4 regions of the Paenibacillus sp. FSL L8-0708 genome follow, and region 1 is predicted to be linked to each of the others. Evidence: riboswitches for the same ligand, from Rfam matches in the RefSeq annotation. Region 1 holds a riboswitch; each other region holds the start of a gene.
The links. Region 1 has a riboswitch for thiamine pyrophosphate ahead of NYE58_RS11530 (thiamine phosphate synthase). Riboswitches for the same ligand answer to the same signal wherever they lie in the genome.
Positions count from the first base shown of each region.

Region 1 (5,164 bases):
GGAAGACAGCCCTCCCGATTCGGAAGACATTCTGCTGCACAGCTATGTGAAAGCCGCTGATCGGCTGGATGCTTATTTGAAATGCGTATGGGAAGTTGCTGCAGGAAACCGAGAATTTGCCGCCGCGAAGGAGCAGACAGCAGCAAAACTTCGTGGGCTTGACCTGCAGGAATTGGATTATTTTCTGACTCATATGGCACCGAGTTTCGAAATGTCTCTCGATGAGCTCTCTGCCGGAAACTAAACACCCTCTATACAATAAAAAATGGACCTCCGCATGAATCTCGCAGGGGTCCATTAGTGATTAATAATTGATAATACAAGCGTTACGTTGTTGATTCGGTCAGGATATCCCAGTCTTTAAAAATGGGCTGCAAACCCTTCGTATATAGCATTTTCGTAATCTCCTGCACACTACGGCTATCGGATATTTCGAATTGCGGAGTTCCCCCTGCATTAGTGTGACCGCCCACCTCAGTAGTGACCCCGGCTGACATCTTTGTTATTCCTAGATGAATTAAATGATCGCGTAGAGAGGCAGGCTCTCGTGTAGATAAAGTAATGCCAGAACGGGGTAAAAATAACCGGTATGCCAAAATAATCTGCACTAGCGATCGGTCGGTAACATCACACTCCGGGTTAAATTCCCCTAAATAAGGCCGAAACCGTGGAGGTGACAGACTGATCTCGCAATCTGGATACCGATCCTGCAAATAGCGGGCATGCATGGCACTTTGGAATGCCTCTTGCCGCCAATCATACATCCCGAGCAACGTACCAATATTCACAGAACGAAAACCTGCCTGACAGCCGCGTTCAGGTGCATCCAGGCGATTCCGGTAGTTTCTTTTAGGCCCTTTAACATGCAGCTTTCTGTAAGTCTCCTGGTGGTACACCTCTTGGTATAGTGTTAATCCATCCACCCCTGCTTGAAGAAGCTCTTTATATTCTGCAGTTGATAGAGGATTTATCTCAATACTGACAGAGGAAAAAAATTCCCTGAGTACATCTACGCAATCCTTAATATATGAGACAGGATTCTCCCGGCGCGATTCACCAGTCAAAATGAGGATATGCCGCAGACCTGTAGCTGCAATCTTCTCAGCCTCCCTGCGAACCTCCTCCAAGGACAGCTTTTTGCGCGGAAAATCATAAATGGAGCTGAAGCTGCAGTAGGTACAATGATTCACACAAAAATCCGCAAGATACATCGGTGTGAACAGCTGCATCGAATAACCAAAATGTGCACGGGTCAGTCGCTGTGCAGCCAACGCCATCTCCTCTAGCAGCGGCGTTGCTGCCGGAGAGAGCAATGCCAGCAAATCATTTTCGTTCAGCTTGTCTTTTCCAAGCGCCCGCCTAACGTCATCCTCCCGGAACTCCTTCCACAGCTGCTCATAAGGATACTGCTCCAAGCGGGCCAGTGTGTCAAAAAAGCTCATGCTAATCCTCCCTCCTTTCGTGACCTATCAAATTCAGTTCAAAAATCCAGTCAACGGTGACGAAGCAAAAGCAACTTCTTCTACAGGACCGAGTCCTGCCAAATAAGCTTTGCGGCCAGCGGATATCGCCTCGCGGAACGCTTCCGCCATGACGAGCGGATTACGTGCCGTTGCAATAGCCGTATTAAGCAGAACAGCAGCGGCCCCCATCTCCATTGCTTCCGCCGCTTCCGAGGGCTTGCCAATCCCGGCGTCTATAATAATCGGCAAATTCACTTCTTCAATAAGAATACGCACAAGCTCCTTGGTGCGCAGGCCGCGATTCGTTCCGATCGGCGCACCAAGCGGCATCACAGCAGCAGCACCGGCATCTCTCAGACGTAAAGCAGCCGAAAGGTCCGGACTCATATAAGGCAGTACTACAAAACCCTCCGTTGCTAAAATCTCTGTAGCTCGTATGGTCTCCAGATTATCTGGAAGCAGGTATTTCTGATCATTGATCACTTCGATCTTGACCCAGTTCCCCAGTCCCGCAGCTCTTGCTAATCTTGCAATACGGACTGCCTCTTCCGCTTTACGCGCTCCTGAGGTATTAGGCAGAAGAGTCATGTGACCGGGAATGTGGTTCATGATATTTTCTGCTCCACCTTGCGGGTCCACTCGGCGAAGCGCTACAGTAATCACCTGAGAACCAGAGCTAGCAATCACTTCGGGGATCAGCGTATTCCGGCTATATTTTCCGGTTCCGATAAATAATCTACTGGTTAATTCGATGCCGCCAATATGTAACGGGTCATGCATGAAATTACCTCCCTTTGGTTCTTATAAATTTCTCAAAATTCTATACCGCTCCATCTCAACCCCCACCAACAAAGTGCACCAGTTCCAAACGATCATCCTCGCTCAGAGCAGTACTTTCATAATTCTCCTTACTGACAATTTCTCCATTCAGCTCAATGATCATCAGACGACCCGACCACTCAGGAAGACTGATCAAATCAGCTATAGTTTGAATACCACCAGAACACTCTGCGGATTTCCCGTTAATCAACAGCTTCATTCTGAATCACCCCCTTCGCCCATGCTGTTACCTTCAGGCTATGAATGAACCGCCTTATGAATAGCTTTGGCGGCCTCATAAGGATCATCCGCTCCACAAATACCGGACATCACAGCAACTCCTGCCGCACCTTTCCTGATGATCTGCGCCGCATTAGCGGGGCTAATTCCGCCAATCGCAATTACAGGAATAGAGCTGGTCTTCACCGTTTCTGCAAGCAGCTCTAACCCACGTGCGGGCAGCCCTAACTTGCTATCCGAGGGAAATACATGACCAAACAAGCAATAATCAGCTCCCTGCTCTGAGGCATTCGCCGCTTCTTCCGGAGAATGAACCGATCTCCCCAGCCGAAGCTGAGGTGCAATTCGCCGGGCTGTAACCGGACTCAGACTGTGCCAAGCCAACTGAACCCCCGCGGCACCAGCTGCCAAGGCTACATCGATCCGGTCGTTGATTATCAGTTTGGTAGCGGGCATACCGGCAGCCAACAGCTGCTGTGCCGCAGCGAGCAGTTCGCATGCAGGACATTGCTTATCTCTCAGGTGAATATAATCGACCCATGTCTGCACCGTGACAGCTAGTTCAACAAAATGTCTCAGCTGTAGCTTGCCGTCTGATATTAGATGGATCTCAGCTTGCAACATCACGATCTCCTCTCTCACTTCCCTGTAGGTCAGTAAAAAACAAAAAAACTGCCCCCGTAAGGAAGGCAGTCAGAATCTGTATATAGACGGCACTACAAATAGCCCGATAACAGAAATTCGTTCTCCACTTCCCTACGCTGGTCTTAACCAGATCAGGTTCAAAGGGTCCGGAAATCCATTCCGTCTCAGCCAATCGGCACCCCTAGTGACATAAATATACAATTTTAAAATGCTAACGTGGTTATAGTAACATATTTTTTTATTGAAATACACCCATTTATTCACATTAGCTGTTCTAATCTAACCGTTTACTACCTCGCCACCATTTACATGAATAACCTGTCCAGTCACATAACTGGAATCGTCAGAGGCCAGATATACATAGGCTGGTGCCAGCTCTTCTGGTTGTCCAGGCCGTTTCATAGGCTGTGTACCTCCAAACTCGCTAACCTGTTTTGCATCAAAGGTAGAGGGAATCAGCGGTGTCCAGATTGGACCTGGTGCAACACCGTTTACCCGTATGCCCTTCTCTGCCAGATTCGTGGACAAGGATCGTGTGAAGCTAAGAATAGCTCCTTTAGTTGATGAATAGTCCAGCAGCTGCGGGCTTCCGCGATAAGCGGTAATTGAAGTTGTATTTATAATTGTAGATCCTGCTTTTAAATGAGGCATAGCTGCTTTTGTTAAATAGAACATCGCAAATATATTCGTACGGAAAGTACGCTCAAGCTGCTCGGAAGTAATATCCTCGATCTTAGCTTGCGGATGTTGCTCTGCCGCGTTATTGATGAGAATATCAAGCTTTCCTAAGCCCTCCACCGTCTGTTTAATAAGATCCTTACAGAATTTCTCGTCACCGATATCACCTGGAATTAGGATACATTTGCGGCCTTCCTGCTCGACCTGACGTTTAGTTTCCTCTGCATCTGAGTGTTCATTAAGATATGAAATGACCACATCAGCGCCTTCTTTAGCAAAAAGCACAGCAACTGCACGCCCAATTCCGCTGTCTCCACCGGTAATTAACGCCGCCTTGTCTTGCAGTTTACCTGCTGCTTTATAATTTGCCGGCTCGTATTTGGGCAGCGGCGTCATTTCACTCTCAATCCCTGGCTGATGATGCTGCTCCTGTGGGGGTAAGGTTTTTGTAGCTTGTTTATTGTTGCCTGACATCTTCCCTATCTCCTCTCGTTAAGCAAATTGATAGTTAACTGATCGTCTTAGGATGGCACAACTATGCACGTTTATACGCTGGGTTTGTCATTTTCTTAAATCGCTTTACGAATCTTACTTACCACAATGAAAGTAGAAATAAACAACCACGAGAGATACACTGCTGTAAGTGGAGAGGAATTCACTGCATACAAATAGACACAGCATCGCTGCTGTGCCTTGAATTGTTCACCCTGACTATTTTAGAGAAGAAACATGATTTTCTGCATTCACTTCATGTTCCAGCACCCACATAAAGTAAAGAGCTTTGGCCGCTTTCTCCCGGGTCACTATTGCTTTAGGTTCTAGTTCTGTCCCATTGACCATTTCGCCTCTGGTAATCCCCACTTCAGATCTAATGAGTCCTAATTCATATGCACTTTTCACTTTTGAAATTAAATAAGGAGAAATGTCCCCTGTATCAACAAGCTGCGTCCAGGATACAAGAGGATAGTACATCGCACCTCTAGCTCCTGGCTCCAGATTCGAATCATAGCCAGGAGCTCCTGGCACTACTGCTGTGCCGTTATAATCAGTCATGTACTTAGGTTTATTAGCAAACTTTATTTGGTAAACGTCATAGAGTATAGCACCCATCGTTTCACGTGACAGCTTACCTTTCGGATAATAGGCAAGATCTGATCTTTCCACTTTCATTAACTTAGAAATACTGCGTGTGAATTCAGCAACTGTCATCTCCGTATCCGGATTAAAATTCCCTTGACGGTCTTTGCCCATTACTCCCAGCTGGATTAATTTCTCAATTTGATTACGGTAATATGCAGCTTCCCCGGTCGTCGTATCAT
Region 1 covers NZ_JBBPBC010000001.1:2,448,647-2,453,810, reverse strand. The annotation lists gene yfbR (5'-deoxynucleotidase) at 1-244, shown strand, start outside; gene thiH (2-iminoacetate synthase ThiH) at 327-1,442, opposite strand; gene NYE58_RS11540 (thiazole synthase) at 1,476-2,243, opposite strand; gene thiS (sulfur carrier protein ThiS) at 2,299-2,502, opposite strand; gene NYE58_RS11530 (thiamine phosphate synthase) at 2,541-3,146, opposite strand; TPP riboswitch at 3,259-3,360, opposite strand; gene NYE58_RS11525 (SDR family oxidoreductase) at 3,447-4,319, opposite strand; gene NYE58_RS11520 (GDSL-type esterase/lipase family protein) at 4,557-5,164, opposite strand, start outside.

Region 2 (5,164 bases), 2.0 Mb from region 1:
CTGGCGCGCTTCCTCGCGGGCTCCATCCCGCAGTGCGCCCTTGATCTCCCCAGCAAGCAGCACATTATCCTCAATTGTACGCCAAGGAAAAAGCGCAGGCTGCTGCGGCATATAACTAATTTCACCGCGTTGACCTGTAACGGCCTTACCGTTCATGAGGATCGTGCCTGCATCGGGTTTCACAAGGCCGCCAATCATATGGAATAAGGTGCTTTTTCCGCAGCCGGAAGGACCAACGATCGAAACGAACTCTTGTTGCTCTACCTTGAGAGAGACATTATTCAGAACTTTCGTCTCACGGCGACGATGGGAAAAAGATTTGGAGATGCCGCTCACTTCAAGGGCGGGTGCCACGGTATGAGCTTCAGGAGAGCTTATGACTTGTGTTGTTCTGTGTTGCATTTGCGTCGCTTGAGACATACAGGCATCTTCCTTTCTATGAGTTACGGCGCGGCTTCCAGCGAACCAGCCATTTTTCCAGCAATGCAATAATAGCAAAGAGTACAAGACTTAAAAGTACAATAATAACAATAGCGACAAACATCCGATCCGTACGATATGCGGATTTCTGCAGGAGCATATAATAACCAATACCTTTATCCGCGCCAATCCATTCAGCGACCACGGCGCCCATAACCGCATAAGTAGCAGATATTTTTACGCCGGAAAATAGTGCCGGGATAGAAGAGGGCAGCTCCAGCTTGGTGAAGATTTGCCACTTGCTTGCGCCAGCCATTTTCATATAATTCATCATGACCTGATCACTTTGGGCCAGACCGCCCATCGCAGCGACAGCTACCGGGAAGAAACATACTAGTGTAATCAGCACGATTTTGGGCAAAAGACCAAAGCCGAACCAGATAATGAGCAGGGGTCCGAGCGCGATGGAGGGAACATTTTGACTCAGAATAATAAGTGGATAAAAAGCCCGTCTAGCCCAAGGCAAAAGATGCAAAAGCAAAGCAACGATCAGGCCTACCCCCGTACCAATGGGAAAACCAATTAAAGTGAGCCGCAGCGTAGCCATCGTATGAGCCCAAAGACCAGAAGCGTTACTGGTGGATTCACGGGCAATATCAGCAGGACTCGGCAGAATCCAGGATTCAATATGAAATACAGATACAGATAGCTGCCATACGGTTAAAAAGAAGACGACCGCCACAAGGGGCGGCCATATTAGCTTCCAGGTCGATCTCACGGCCGATATTTCTCCGTCAATTTATCCATGCTGATTCCGTTAGGATTATGAGCGATTTTGATCTGCGAAATTACGCTTGGACTGCCTGCTTCGATCAACGCCTCCTGCATCTGACGCACAACCTCCAGCAGCTCGCTAAGCTCACCTTCCATTGTGGTTTCCAGTGGATTCACTTGATGTTTAACACCGGATTTCTGAATGACCTCAATCGCTTTATCTACGTATGGGATGGAATCCTCATTGTTCGGAGTTTTTGGAATTACTTGAATGCTTAGTAGGGTGTTAGCCACAATAATCAATCCTCTCATTTTATAAGGTAAGTTCAAAAAGCCAACTTTGATAACGAAGTAATTCAGGAAGCAAACTCGACATCGAATCTTGAACGAACTTGGGAAGTCCGGTACTCACGTAGTAAACTACTACGCTCCGTTCCTCCTTCCTCAAGTAACGTCCAACCTTCTTGGTTCTGAAAGCCGACTTTTTGAACTCTTAAATTATAAGGTAAGTTCAAAAAGCCAACTTTGATAACGAAGTAATTCAGGAAGCAAACTCGACATCGAATCTTGAACGAACTTGGGAAGTCCGGTACTCACGTAGTAAACTACTACGCTCCGTTCCTCCTTCCTCAAGTAACGTCCAACCTTCTTGGTTCTGAAGTCCGCTCTCTACTCCGCCGGTAAAAAATCATTACTGAATGCACTAGCAGCATCCAGCGGTTTATCCAGCAACTTCAGATCGTACATCCAGTCGCCGTAATTCTGCCAGACCTCGGTTTTTTGCTCGCCCCAGCGGGCAGCATCGTCCTTGTATTTTGGGCTAAGCCATTTTTGGCTAGCTAGGACAAGGTCGGCGTCCAGGTCAGGAACGGCCTTCGATAACATACCGGCAGCCTCTTCCGGATGATCAATGGCATATTGATAACCTTTTGATGTGGCTTTCATGAAGGCCTTCACCAGATCAGGATGATCTGCAATTTGCTTCTCACTCGTCGTCAGCACAGGCGTGTAATAATCGAGCTGCGGCGCATAATCCTTTAAGTACAGCATATCCAATGGCTCGCCACGCAACTCAGCCTCAACACCAGTCCAAGCGTAGAAAATCCAGGCGAAATCAATGTCACGTTTGACGGCGGTAAAATAATCAGCTTCACCGATACTGATCAGCTTCACCTTTTTTACATCGCCACCTTCAGGATCCATGATGGCTTTCATGGCTGCTTCTTCGGCCGGTGAGCCCCAGCCTCCGTAGGTTTTACCTTCGAAATCCTTTGGTGATTTAATATTGCGATCTACTGGAGCGGCGAATCCCGACGTATTATGCTGAATAATAGCTGCTATCGAGACAAGGGGCACGCCTTGTAGACGGGCTAGCGTTAATCCTTCTTGGGCGCTGATGCCAAAAGCGGCTTCGCCAGAGGTAACCATAGTATCAGAACCCGCTGCGCCTGGCTGAACGATTTCGACATCCAGACCTTCTTCAGCGTAGTAACCAAGATCCTTAGCTACGTATAGACCGGTATGATTCGTGTTCGGTGTCCAGTCGAGTGCGACTTTAACTTTGGTGAGCTCTTTTGGAGCATCCGTCCCAGCCGCAGCAGTTGGATCAGTAGCATTTGCTTTGTTTCCGGCTGTATTCCCATTGTTGCTGCCGCATCCGGCAATGGCAAGAATGAGTACACAGGTGAGGCACAACGTAAGTGCTTTTTTGAGGTGCATGTCTTCTTCTCTCCTTTAAGGTTACAAGAATCCCGTCTTCACAACATGAACCCGTAAAGTGTAGTATGTACGTTTTTCTACATCTTTTAGTGATCTTACAAAAAAAGCGCCCCGAGTGATCGGGACGCTGGCTTGGCGCAAGGTTAGTTAAGGTCACAGGGACCAGAACCAATTGGCGATTCCTACGCTGGCATTATCCAGATCAGGTATAAGGGTCAGTATCTTGTGGGATACAATCTCAGCCGGCCAATTCCAGCACCCCTGGTTCTATGAAGTTAACGGGTATTTCTATGTGCAATATAAGTAAGCATAAGTTTTGTACCCATACTTTATATCTTATATTTCTCGCATACGGTGTATTATAGACGGCTGTACTCGGAATGTCTAGTAGTGCACTCCTGAATTTTTCCAATCCAGTAGTTTCTTTTTTGCTAGTCTAGATCTTTATATTTCTTGCGGTGACGCCGTTTAAGCTCACTAACCAGCGCCCCTAGCGTGAGGACAACGCTGATCAGAATCCCGCTCATGATCACGAAGAGGGCAAGAAATTCAAAGGGAGAATAACCAATCATTTTACTCCATTGAATCTTTCCATCCAAATCGTCAATGACCTGATTCATGCCGTAAATCCCGCTTACTACCGTAAATACAGTGAGAATCATCAGCAGATTATCCCGTCGCTTGGACTGAAACTTATCCTGATACTGAAACAGGTCATTTAAGGTTTCTTTCACTTCCTCGAACAAAGCATCGTTTCCGTATACTTTACGCAGCTGAAGAAATATCTCCCGGCCCTGCGACTGGGAAATCAACTCCAAGAAGTAGAACTTAGCCGAGAACTTATTGATGGAGTAGATTAGATTGTCTATTTCCTCATAATCATGATTAATCCGAAGTCGGGAGTGCATATTGGCGAGCTTTAGCAGAACGATTTTGTGGAAAATATTGAGTAAAAATCCGTAATAATATTGCCCGTACATCTGGTTGGCTAGACTAACAGCAATCTCCTGTTCAGCGCGGGTCATGCAGCAAAAAGTCTGCTCATTCATCATATAATACGTGTCTGGACCCCAGCGATTATAGGAATGCTCATGACAATAGTTCGCAATATACGCTGGATCGCTGGCACTGGCATAGGGCTTTCCGTTGAGATCAATTCCATCAAGCTGTGAGGCACGATAGCGCAGATTTACACTAATCTCATCAGAGCTTTCTTCATTCTGAAAGCCATAAAAAGCTTGCACCTGCATTCTTTCATCTACGAAAAAAGGAAGGGTCTCGAAATAAGCCCCATTGATATCCGATTGATCCAGATATGGCTCCAGTCCATCCACCAAATTTCGGAAGACAAAATCCTCTACCATCTCATAGGTCTGTTCCCCGCAATGAATATAAGTGTAATCATCCTGTATGAAGGTATTCTCTAGCGCACGGAAACGATCCGCGAATTCTAGGGCAATACTAAAGGGAATTGAATCCCCCTCCAGCTGGACACGTATCGTCACGAATCCAAGCTGAAAAGGACATATGAATATATCCGTCGAGAGAATTTTGAAAAATATAGATTGCTGCGGAATCTCCAGAATGCAGTCGAGATTATTTACTCTGGAAAAACGGCGAAACGAGTCGGCATCCTTCCTGCGTGGAAAAAGGACATGTGCAGCAAACGGTAAATAGGTGCGCTCCATTCGTTCATGGGAAACACAGTAGCCATCTCCGTAATAGGCAGCTTCAAGCTCTTTATTATCCAGAAAAAAACGTGTGAAGCCGTCGTCCTGTAATTGCTGGATAAGCTGCTTAGAATCGCCCTTTTTTATAGAAAAGGGAAATATAAACTGCATGAGCGCAGTATGTAACAAAGGCTCAGTTGAAGACTCATTCATTCATCGTCCATCCTTGTGCTCAGAATATGCTTATAGATCACATTACCCTAAAAGGATAACGTTGATACTGTTCTAAATACGGGAACTCTTTCCTTTCACCGCTTGCATGGACTGGAACCTCCATGCGGCAATGCTTAGCAGAAACAAGAAGGCGGCAAAAGCGGCGAGTAATCCGGCTGTTTGTGCCACTTCTAAATGGTCCATAGACCAGCCCATAAACAGAGGTAGCAAAGCACCGCCAACACCTCCGGAAGCAATCATAATGCTGGGTGTTGACTCTTCGGTGCCAGGCAGCATTTTGCTGGAGAAGACTAAAGCAATGGAGAAAATACCGGACATAAACAGCCCCAGCAGCAGAATTACAATGA
Region 2 covers NZ_JBBPBC010000001.1:488,457-493,620, forward strand. The annotation lists gene NYE58_RS02180 (ABC transporter ATP-binding protein) at 1-402, opposite strand, end outside; gene NYE58_RS02185 (ABC transporter permease) at 437-1,198, opposite strand; gene NYE58_RS02190 (thiamine-binding protein) at 1,195-1,488, opposite strand; gene NYE58_RS02195 (ABC transporter substrate-binding protein) at 1,864-2,913, opposite strand; TPP riboswitch at 3,076-3,186, opposite strand; gene NYE58_RS02200 (hypothetical protein) at 3,345-4,796, opposite strand; gene NYE58_RS02205 (MFS transporter) at 4,869-5,164, opposite strand, start outside.
Region 2: another riboswitch for thiamine pyrophosphate. It lies ahead of NYE58_RS02195 (ABC transporter substrate-binding protein); the one in region 1 lies ahead of NYE58_RS11530 (thiamine phosphate synthase).

Region 3 (5,164 bases), 4.4 Mb from region 1:
GGAATACGTTCGCCCTCATGGAATACATAACCCTCCCCATCAAAGATCAAATGCAGGTTATAACTCCCCAGAAAACCTTCGCTTCTTCTCTCTGTATGTTGTGGAAAGTGAGTGTAATGTCCCAAAAATTCAGGATAACAGACATATTTCGAAAAAGCCGGTGTCGGCAAATACCATTGTTTCTTCATGTTTGGCAGCACCCGTTTCTGTAGCGCAACAGAGCGCAAGTTGGATTAAGGCAATGAACGCAAGATTGTTATATGATAGCAATATTTTGTTATATAAGACCTCTTATCATTGATACTACAATAGAATTATAAAATATTGAAAGCATATTTTTAATACTTTGGAGGTAATGATGAAGAAACCTGTCGCAACTGAAAAATTCGAGCTTGGCGTCTGTTATTATCCGGAGCACTGGCCAGAAAACATGTGGGAGGACGATTATCGCCGGATGCGTGAACTCGGCTTTACGATCATTCGGATGGGGGAGTTTGCTTGGTCTATTTTTGAACCGGCAGAAGGGCAGTTTCAGTTCGGGCTCTTTGATCGGGCGATTGATCTAGCACATAAATATGGTCTTCAGGTTGTACTTGGTACTCCGACGGCGACGCCTCCAGCTTGGTTGACTGATAAGTATCCCGAAGTTTTAAATGTTACCTACGAAGGTGTTACACTTCAGCATGGCATGCGCCGTCATTATAATTACAGCAGTCCTAAATACCGGGAACTGTGTGCACGTATTGCAGAACAAATGGCTGAACATTACGGCAATCATCCGGGTGTAGTTGGCTGGCAAATTGATAATGAGCTCAACTGTGAGATCAGTGAATTTTATTCGGAGAGTGACCATAAGGCTTTCCGGGAATGGCTACAGCAGAAATATGTTACACTTGAGCATTTGAACGAGGCTTGGGGAACTGTTTTTTGGAATCAAAGCTATAGTGACTGGTCTCAGGTCTATCTTCCACGTCCGACTCCAGTACCGAAGCAACCCAATCCTCATCAGGCATTGGATGAAAAACGGTTTATTTCGGACAATACAATTTCTTTTGCCAAAAACCAAGCGGATATCATCCGTAAACTTGCCCCTAAGCAGTGGGTAACCACGAACGGTCTGTTCGGGCATCTCGATAGCCATGAAATGACGGATGAACTGTTGGATTTCTTCAGCTATGATTCCTATCCTCAGTTCTCTACTATTTTTTATGACCCGAATGAGCGGAATCCGCTGAATGATAGAGGCTGGGGACTGTCGTTATCTGTTGTTCGTTCGATATCCCCGAATTTCTGCATTATGGAGCAGCAGTCGGGCCCGGGTGGCTGGGTGAACCGGATGGATATGCCTTCTCCAAAGCCCGGGCAGATGCGGTTATGGACTTATCAGTCGATCGCTCATGGAGCAGATATGGTGTTATATTTCCGCTGGCGGACAGCTACGATGGGCAATGAAATTTATTGGCATGGAATCAATGACTATCATAATCAGCCTAACCGGAGAGTGCGGGAAGCGGGGCAGATCGGTCAGGAGCTGGCAGCAGCAGGTCATGCGTTTGTCGGTACTCGTAATCAGGCTAACATTGCTATTGTTCGTGATTATGACAATGAGTGGGATGGAGAATACGATGTTTGGCATGGCCCGTTTATGTGGAAGAGCAATAAGGAGTGGTACAAGGCGCTTCAGCGGAAGCATATCCCGAATGACGTACTCTATTTACGCAAAAAAACAACGCTGGAGGAGCTTGCAAGGTACGACGTGCTTATCTATCCTCACCCAGCGATTATGACAGATGAGACAGCAGCACTGCTGGATGAATATGTTCAGCAAGGCGGCAAACTGATCTTCGGCTGTAGAACCGGCTATAAGGATGAGCGCGGACAATGTTATATGCGTCCTTTCCCAGGTGCTGCTAAGGATCTATGCGGGATCACAGTTGAAGAATTCACAATGGTTAAGGGCAGTCGTCAGCCAACAACAATTAGCTGGTCGGGCGTGACCGAAGTCGTTACAGGAGCAGATGACTTTAATGATATTCTCAAAATAGAGGAAGCTTCGGTTGAAGTGATGGCGGTTTACGCCTCTGATTATTATGCGGGAAAACCGGCGGTAACTAGAAATCGTCGCGGCAAGGGTGAGGTTTGGTATTACGGAGCCGTATTTAATGAACAGGCAGCGGCTGAGATCATAAATTTAATTGATCTACAATCGCCAGCAGATTGGCTGGAGCTCCCAGAAGAGGTAGAGCTGCAAGTCCGTACCGGAGCTTCTTCCAGTTATGCTTTTTTGCTTAATTATAGTGAGACTCCTGTCACGATCCATCTTCATGAGACCAAAACAGATTTACTGAGCGGCACAACATTGTCGGGCGAGGTGCTTCTGGAAGGATTTGGGGTATTGGTGTTAAACTAACGTATACATTGATCTCACATTTGAGTAGATTTGGATAATTCTCTCTTTTCGGTTATACTTTGAAGTAGCAATTATATAGTCACGGGAGCTTGGTGGAACCAGGCTGAGAGGATAGTTATAACTATCGACCGTCAAACCTGATCTGGATAATGCCAGCGGAGGAAATGGAGCTCTATTTCTATTTGTCTACTCTAAGGCCGCATCTTATACAGATGTGGCCTTTTCTATGTGTGGGGAGTAGACCGTCTCCGCTTGATCAAATCACCTTATAGGAGGAATTGAGATGACAAGCGAATTGAACAACGATCCAATCAATCTATCAGCTTTTCCAGCAAGTCAAAAAGTGTATGTAAAGGGTTCACGGCCTGATATTCAGGTGCCTATGCGGGAGATCTCACTTAGTCCAACTGCGGGCATAGACGGCGAAGAGGAGAATGCTCCAATTCATGTCTATGACACAAGCGGGGCTTATACGGATGCTAATATTCATACTGATATTCGTCAGGGGTTAGAGCCCAATCGTCTAAGCTGGATTGAGGAACGAGGGGATGCGGAAGCGTACGAAGGAAGAACCGTGAAGCCTGAAGATAACGGGAATGCAACGGGAAAAGCTGTGGCGGAAGTGTTTCCAGCGCTCCATAGAAAACCTTTGCGAGCGAAAAAGGGGCGTAATGTCTCTCAAATGCATTATGCACGCAAAGGGATTATTACTTCGGAAATGGAATACGTTGCGATTCGTGAGAATGTGACACCGGAATTTGTAAGAGATGAAGTAGCCCGCGGCCGCGCCATCATTCCAGCGAATATCAATCATCCAGAGAGTGAACCAATGATTATTGGACGCAATTTTTTAGTGAAGATCAATGCCAATATAGGAAATTCCGCAGTATCCTCATCCATAGAAGAAGAGGTAGAGAAGATGAGATGGGCCACCCGCTGGGGTGCAGATAATATAATGGATCTCTCCACAGGTAAAAACATCCATACGACACGCGAGTGGATCATCCGTAATTCTCCTGTTCCTATTGGAACGGTGCCTATCTATCAAGCGTTGGAAAAAGTGAATGGGAAAGCGGAAGATTTAACATGGGAAGTGTACCGTGATACGCTCATTGAGCAAGCGGAGCAAGGGGTTGATTATTTTACCATTCATGCGGGGGTTCTGCTTCGTTATATCCCGTTGACGGTACAACGTATGACAGGCATTGTTTCAAGAGGTGGCTCCATCATGGCGGCATGGTGTCTTGCGCATCATCAAGAGAACTTTTTATATACACATTTTGAAGAGATATGTGAAATCATGAAGCTGTACGATGTTTCTTTTTCCCTAGGCGATGGATTACGTCCGGGTTCGATTGCTGATGCGAATGATGAAGCACAATTTGCCGAGTTAGAGACGTTAGGTGAATTAACAGCTATAGCTTGGAGTCATGATGTACAGGTGATGGTAGAGGGTCCAGGACATGTGCCGATGCACTTGATTAAAGAGAATATGGATAAGCAACTTGAAACTTGTAACGAAGCCCCTTTTTATACATTAGGTCCACTGACTACAGATATTGCGCCTGGTTATGATCATATTACCTCTGCTATAGGTGCAGCGATGATTGGTTGGTTCGGTACAGCTATGTTATGTTACGTAACTCCGAAGGAACATCTTGGCCTGCCTAATAAGGAAGATGTACGTATAGGGGTCATTACTTATAAAATAGCGGCTCATGCCGCAGATTTGGCGAAAGGGCATAAAGGAGCACAAGACCGGGATAATGCTCTTTCGAAAGCCCGTTTTGAATTTCGTTGGCGTGATCAATTTCATTTATCGTTAGATCCTGAGCGAGCGCTCGAATATCATGATGAGACATTGCCTGCGGAAGGCGCTAAAACAGCTCATTTCTGTTCCATGTGCGGGCCGAAATTTTGCAGTATGAAGATCTCTCATAATATCCGGAATACGACGAGAATTGAATCAGGAATGCAAGAGAAGGCGCAAGAGTTTCTCCAAGGCGGGAGCCTCATTTATAGATAACTTTTTCTGCTAAAAAGAAATATCTAAAAGAAGTCGTCATTGGCGGCTTCTTCTTTTATACTTTGAATAGATAGGAGTTGATGAAATGGAAGCGATTCGTTCAGAGGAAGCCATTTTAGAGGATTTAAGTAATAGTTTCTATCATTTTTTTGGATTGAAAGTCCTTCATGCTACCCCAATAAAACGTGGCTGGTTAAATCTTAAATGGAAAATCATAACGGATTCAGGACCATTTCTACTTAAACAATACAACAAAAAAAGATATAAATTGTATAACCCAGAAGAGCTGAACTTTGCTTTTTCTCAACAGAAAAGATTGTATCTACAGGGGCTCCCATGTCCCGGATTGTTGGCTTATAACCATAAAGTTTTATTGGAATCAGATATGGGAGAGACGTTTATGGTTATGGAATATTGTGAAGGGCGTGTCATAGAGCCGGGCAAAATTAACATCCTTCAAATGTTTGATTTGGGTCGTGCCACAGGTAAAATGCATCGTTTATTAAATGATGGGACCCTTAGTTTGAAAAGAACCCCACAATTTATTCCCCAAAGCCCTGAGGAACGTTTAGAACATTGGAATGTACTCCTACAACAATCAAAGGAAATGGGCAAAACTTCACTCATCACTGACCTAGAGATACAACTGAGAGCGACTGAAGAAATAGATCCGGAAATATTCGAAGGACTTGTAGCTGGATGGGCACATCGTGATTTATGGGTTGATA
Region 3 covers NZ_JBBPBC010000001.1:6,850,258-6,855,421, reverse strand. The annotation lists gene NYE58_RS32200 (helix-turn-helix transcriptional regulator) at 1-188, opposite strand, end outside; gene NYE58_RS32195 (beta-galactosidase) at 359-2,410, shown strand; TPP riboswitch at 2,482-2,591, shown strand; gene thiC (phosphomethylpyrimidine synthase ThiC) at 2,694-4,436, shown strand; gene NYE58_RS32185 (phosphotransferase) at 4,522-5,164, shown strand, end outside.
Region 3: another riboswitch for thiamine pyrophosphate. It lies ahead of thiC (phosphomethylpyrimidine synthase ThiC); the one in region 1 lies ahead of NYE58_RS11530 (thiamine phosphate synthase).

Region 4 (5,164 bases), 820 kb from region 1:
CTCGCCGCGTGCCATAAGTACCTGAGGCTGATAGCTGAGCGCTAGATCAATTTGATTTGCTGCTACAAGCTTTAGGGCGTCATTGCTGTCCGCAGGCATTTTGATCTCGACATCCAAACCTTCCTCTTGGAAAAAACCTTGCTGTTGCGCAGCGTATAGAAAGGAATGAACGGCATTGGGATACCAATCAAGCATAATCGTCAGCTTGTGTGACTGTTTATTTTCGGAATTGGAGGAACCGGTTTGGGAGTTGTTATTTAGCTTGTCTGCCTTCCCGCAGCTGCTTAAGAGCAAAAGTGTGCATACTAGAAATACAGAAATAAGTCCTCGTTGTGGTGATTTTAAATGATTCATTGGTTAGATCCTCTTTTCTTTAAAAATAATTGTTCGAGTAAAGCTATCGCCAGAAAAAGCACAACACCAAGCGCGGACAGCAGAAATACAGCCGCGAACATTTCATCGCTCTGCATATTTCCGGCCATTCTGCGGCTGAAGTAACCGAGTCCTTTACTGCCGCCGAGCCATTCCCCGATAGTAGCTCCGATGACGCAGTATACAATGGACAGCTTTAAGCCAGAGAAAAAAGCAGGCAATGCCAGTGGAATTTGGGTTTTGACAAGCAGCTGCCAGCGGTTTGCACCAAATGTTAATAATAAGTCCTTGTAAGTCTGGCCACTTGTACGAAGTCCATCATATGTACTCACTACGACTGGAAAAAAAGCCGTCAAAAACACCACAGCCACTTTGCTCCACAGCGAATATCCGAACCACATAATAAAAATGGGGGATAGCGCAATTAATGGGACCGTCTGGCTAATGATAAGGAAGGGATAGATGGCCTTTTCTACGGGGCGAAACAGGAACATTCCAATGCCCAGCAATACACCACAAACCACAGAAAGGACAAAACCTACCAGTATCTCCTGCAACGTCGCTAATAAATGCTGTCCAAATAATAATTGCCTGTGCTCGATCAATGCGATGCCAATAGATGAAGGTGCAGGGAGAATAAAGGCTGGAATCAAGTGAAGGCGAACAGCTGACTCCCAGATTACAAGAATGAGCAGTACCAGAAGAAGGAAGGGAGCATAGTTGTCTAGATGTTTTTTAAAAGGTATAGGTTGCATGCAATCTTCGCTCCAACTCTGCCCGTAGTGCTATAAACCGGGGTTCATAGTTCATCTTATAATGTCTTGGTTTTGGTAGATCGACAACGATCTCCTGTAATTCGCTGTGCGCACCGCCAGATAATAAATAAATCCGGTCACTGAGCAATAGGGCTTCTTCCAGATCATGAGTGATGAGCATAATCGTCTGATTCAGTTCACCCCATAACTCCAACAGCCAACGGTGTATCTCACGTTTGGTCATGGCATCGAGAGCGCCAAAGGGCTCATCCAGCAGCATAAGACCACTTCCGCCTCCAGCCACTAAGGTGCGCAGAAATGCTACTCGCTGTTTCATACCTCCCGAAAGTTCATGGGGATAAGCCTTCTCTACATCTGTTAAGCCGAAGCGGGCCAACATTTCCCGAATCTGAGTGATCGTTTTCTGTTTACTAAATCTGGGCTTGATCTCCCAGGGCAAAAGGCAGTTGTCGAGCACTGTTCTCCAAGGCAGCAATAAATCCTGCTGAGGCATATAAGCGATCTGACCTAAACGACTAGCGGTTGAGGGGAGCGTAGGGAGTTTTATTTTTCCATGAGTAGGTTCGAGTAAACCGGCAACCGTTTTGAAAAATGTGCTTTTCCCGCATCCGCTAGCACCTACTACGGAGACGAATTCCCCTTGCCTGATATCCATGGATAGATTTGCGAATACAGGGGGTTGTTCAGTTTCCGGAAAAGAGTAGGTTAGGCCTTGCATAGATAAAATGGTCGTGATGATCTAACCTCCTAATATTTTTGTGGAGCGTCTAAACAAATAAAGACCCATCCATTTCCAGAGGAAATGAATGGGTCAAAAAGTTCATTCTGCATAATAACACTTAACATGCTTGATGAAAATTCTGCTCCACTTCCCTCCGCTGGTATGATCCAGATCAGGTTCCAAGGGTCCGGAGCTTGAAGCTCCGTCTCAGTCGGCCGACTCCCCTAGTGAAATAACAGGTCCATATTAATTTGTTTATAAATATACCATATCTTTCTGAGAAGTAAAGAGAGAAAGAAGTGAAGGATTAATCCAAGATTGGGTAAGATATAAGTAGAAATCTAGTTAATATTACAATTCCGATGTATATTATCGGAAAAAAGCATTGACGATCATGTGATGGCAGTGTACTATTCAATTTACCGGAAAAAAACCGGATAGAGAGAGGGGATTTAATAATGAAAAAATGGAGTCTAACTATTATATTGGCGTTAACCGTGGTTCTTGTAGCGGCTTGCGGCAATAATTCGAATACCAATACGGCTGCTGAACCAACAGCTGGAACGAATGGTGGAGCAGCATCTTCAGCGCAAAACAGTTTGGAGGCTGTGAAGGCCAGCGGCAAATTGCGGATAGGTACAGAAGGGACTTATGCACCTTTTACTTATCATGACACTGCGGGGAAATTGACGGGTTTTGACGTGGAAATTGCCGAAGAAGTAGCCAAACGTTTAGGTGTTGAAGCTGAATTTTTTGAAACTCAGTGGGATGGTATTTTTGCTGGGATGGATGCGAAACGGTTTGATGTCATTTTTAATGAAGTTTCCATTAACGAAGATCGCAAAGTGAAATATGATTTCTCTGAACCCTATATTGTATCCAAGGCAGTATTGATCGTGAGCGAAAACAATGAGGATATTAAGACCTTTGCTGATCTAAAAGGTAAAAAAGCCGGACAATCCCTGACCAGTAACTTATCCGACATCGCTCGTGAGAACGGTGCTGAAATCGTAGCTACGGACGGTTTCAATCAAGCGATGGATCTGCTGACTTCGGGACGTATTGATGCAACTGTGAATGATGGCTTGTCTTATCTGGATCTGAAAAAACAAAAACCAGATGCAAAAATTAAAGTGGTTGATGAGATTCCTGAAGGCTCACAAAGTGCTGCGGTATTCCTGAAAGGCAATGATGAGCTGGTGAATGCGGTCAGTGATGCGATTAAAGAGATGAAAAGTGATGGAACGTACTTGAAAATTTCCGAGAAATACTTTGGAGCTGACGTTTCAAAATAATACAAGGCTAGCAAGGCTAATTAAGCCTAGAAGCTAAAAAGGATGTCTGAATAATGGATGACCGCAAAATACAAATTTTCTTAGATACACTGCTACCCCTGCTTAAAGCCGGGGTGGCTTTTACCATTCCGTTGGCGCTACTTTCCTTTGTGCTTGGATTGATTTTGGCGATCCTAACCGCGTTGGCACGTCTTTCACCGTGGGTAATTCCGAAGCTAATCGCCCGTTTTTATGTATGGGTCATTCGGGGAACCCCGTTGTTAGTGCAGCTATTTATTATATTTTATGGTTTGCCGGCTGTTGGTATTGTACTCGACCCTTTCATTGCCGCCACCATTGGATTTACCCTTAGCGTAGGGGCTTATTCATCGGAAATCGTACGCGCTGCTATCCTGTCGATACATAAAGGCCAGTGGGAAGCTGCCTTCTCAGTCGGGATGACTCGCGGGCAGGCTCTGCGCCGCGTAATTCTGCCACAAGCTGCACGCGTTTCTGTACCGCCGTTATCCAATTCTTTTATTAGCTTGGTCAAAGATACATCGCTTGCAGCGATCATCACCTATACGGAGATGTTTAGAACTGCTCAGCAGGTAGCCTCTACCACTTATGAGCCTCTGCTGGTATACTCCGAAGCAGGATTGTTTTATTTAGTGTTCTGTTCTGTGCTGTCGGCGCTGCAAAATTACTTGGAGAAACGACTCGATCGTTACTCTGCGACCTAAAGGAGAGATACTTGTGATTGAAATCATTAATTTGCATAAATCCTTCGGCGCACTCCAAGTGTTAAAGGGTATTGATCTGAAAATGGAGCATGGAAAGGTACTTGTCATTATTGGGCCATCCGGCTCCGGAAAGACTACACTGCTGCGCTGTTTTAATCTGTTGGAAATCCCGGATCAAGGCAGCCTGTCACTCGGGGATATCACCATCAATTTTACAGATCATAAGAAAATTTCTCAGAATTCCGTATTGGCTCTTCGACAGAAAACAGGGATGGTCTTTCAATCGTATAATTTATTTCCGCATATGACTGCGCTAGGCAATGTGATGGAGGGACAAGTAACTGTCTTGAAACGAACCAAGGAAGAAGCGCGTAAGCGGGGCCTTCAACTGCTGGCTAAGGTGGGTTTGGCTGATAAAGCTGATAACTATCCACATCAGCTGTCAGGTGGACAGCAGCAGAGAGTGGCCATCGCCCGGGCTATGGCAGTAGATCCAGAAGTGCTGTTGTTTGATGAGCCCACTTCGGCGCTCGACCCCGAGCTGGTAGGGGAAGTGCTTAAGGTCATCAAACAATTAGCAGCAGAAGGTATGACTATGGTGATTGTGACCCACGAGATGAAATTTGCCGCCGATGTAGCGGACCGGATCATTTTGATGGATGGCGGTCATATCTTAGAGCAAGGAACGCCGCAAGAAGTGCTGGAGCATCCGAAGAATCCCCGGGCTCTGCAATTTCTGAATAGACTGAATGGTGAAGAAGAGTAGAAAGACAATATACACGAAAAAGCAGCTCGGGAATCATCCGGAGCTGCTTTTTCGTGTGTGGATTATTCAAATGAGAAGAGTAACTGAAATTTGGCTTATCCTCCAGTTTTCAGGAACTCCAAAGCGTTGTAAAGCATAATCGCTGCTTCGGCACGGGTGAGTTCGCTTTTTGGATTAAACTTTCCGTTAGCGTCTAGAGTATTGATCTTGTATTTCAGGGAGCGCTGAATACTGCCTTGATACGCAGGGGTCAGTGACGCTTCATCAGCGATATCTACTGGAACGATATTGATCATCGGCAGATTACCTACGCCTTCGATCGCTTGCACTAGATAGTTAGTGAATTGCTCTTTGGTCATAATTAGGCTAGGATCAATGTCTTTTGGTAGCTTAACTTGATTGTAATAAGCATTGATAAAGGCTTCAGCGTACCAGGCTTTGTCTTTTACTTTTGTGAACAAGCCGCTGGCAACAGGAGCTTTGTTAAAGTCAATGGCTGCGAGGCTGAGCTG
Region 4 covers NZ_JBBPBC010000001.1:3,269,743-3,274,906, forward strand. The annotation lists gene NYE58_RS15400 (ABC transporter substrate-binding protein) at 1-354, opposite strand, end outside; gene NYE58_RS15405 (ABC transporter permease) at 351-1,127, opposite strand; gene NYE58_RS15410 (ABC transporter ATP-binding protein) at 1,108-1,866, opposite strand; TPP riboswitch at 2,002-2,105, opposite strand; gene NYE58_RS15415 (amino acid ABC transporter substrate-binding protein) at 2,328-3,164, shown strand; gene NYE58_RS15420 (amino acid ABC transporter permease) at 3,218-3,886, shown strand; gene NYE58_RS15425 (amino acid ABC transporter ATP-binding protein) at 3,900-4,652, shown strand; gene NYE58_RS15430 (S-layer homology domain-containing protein) at 4,748-5,164, opposite strand, start outside.
Region 4: another riboswitch for thiamine pyrophosphate. It lies ahead of NYE58_RS15410 (ABC transporter ATP-binding protein); the one in region 1 lies ahead of NYE58_RS11530 (thiamine phosphate synthase).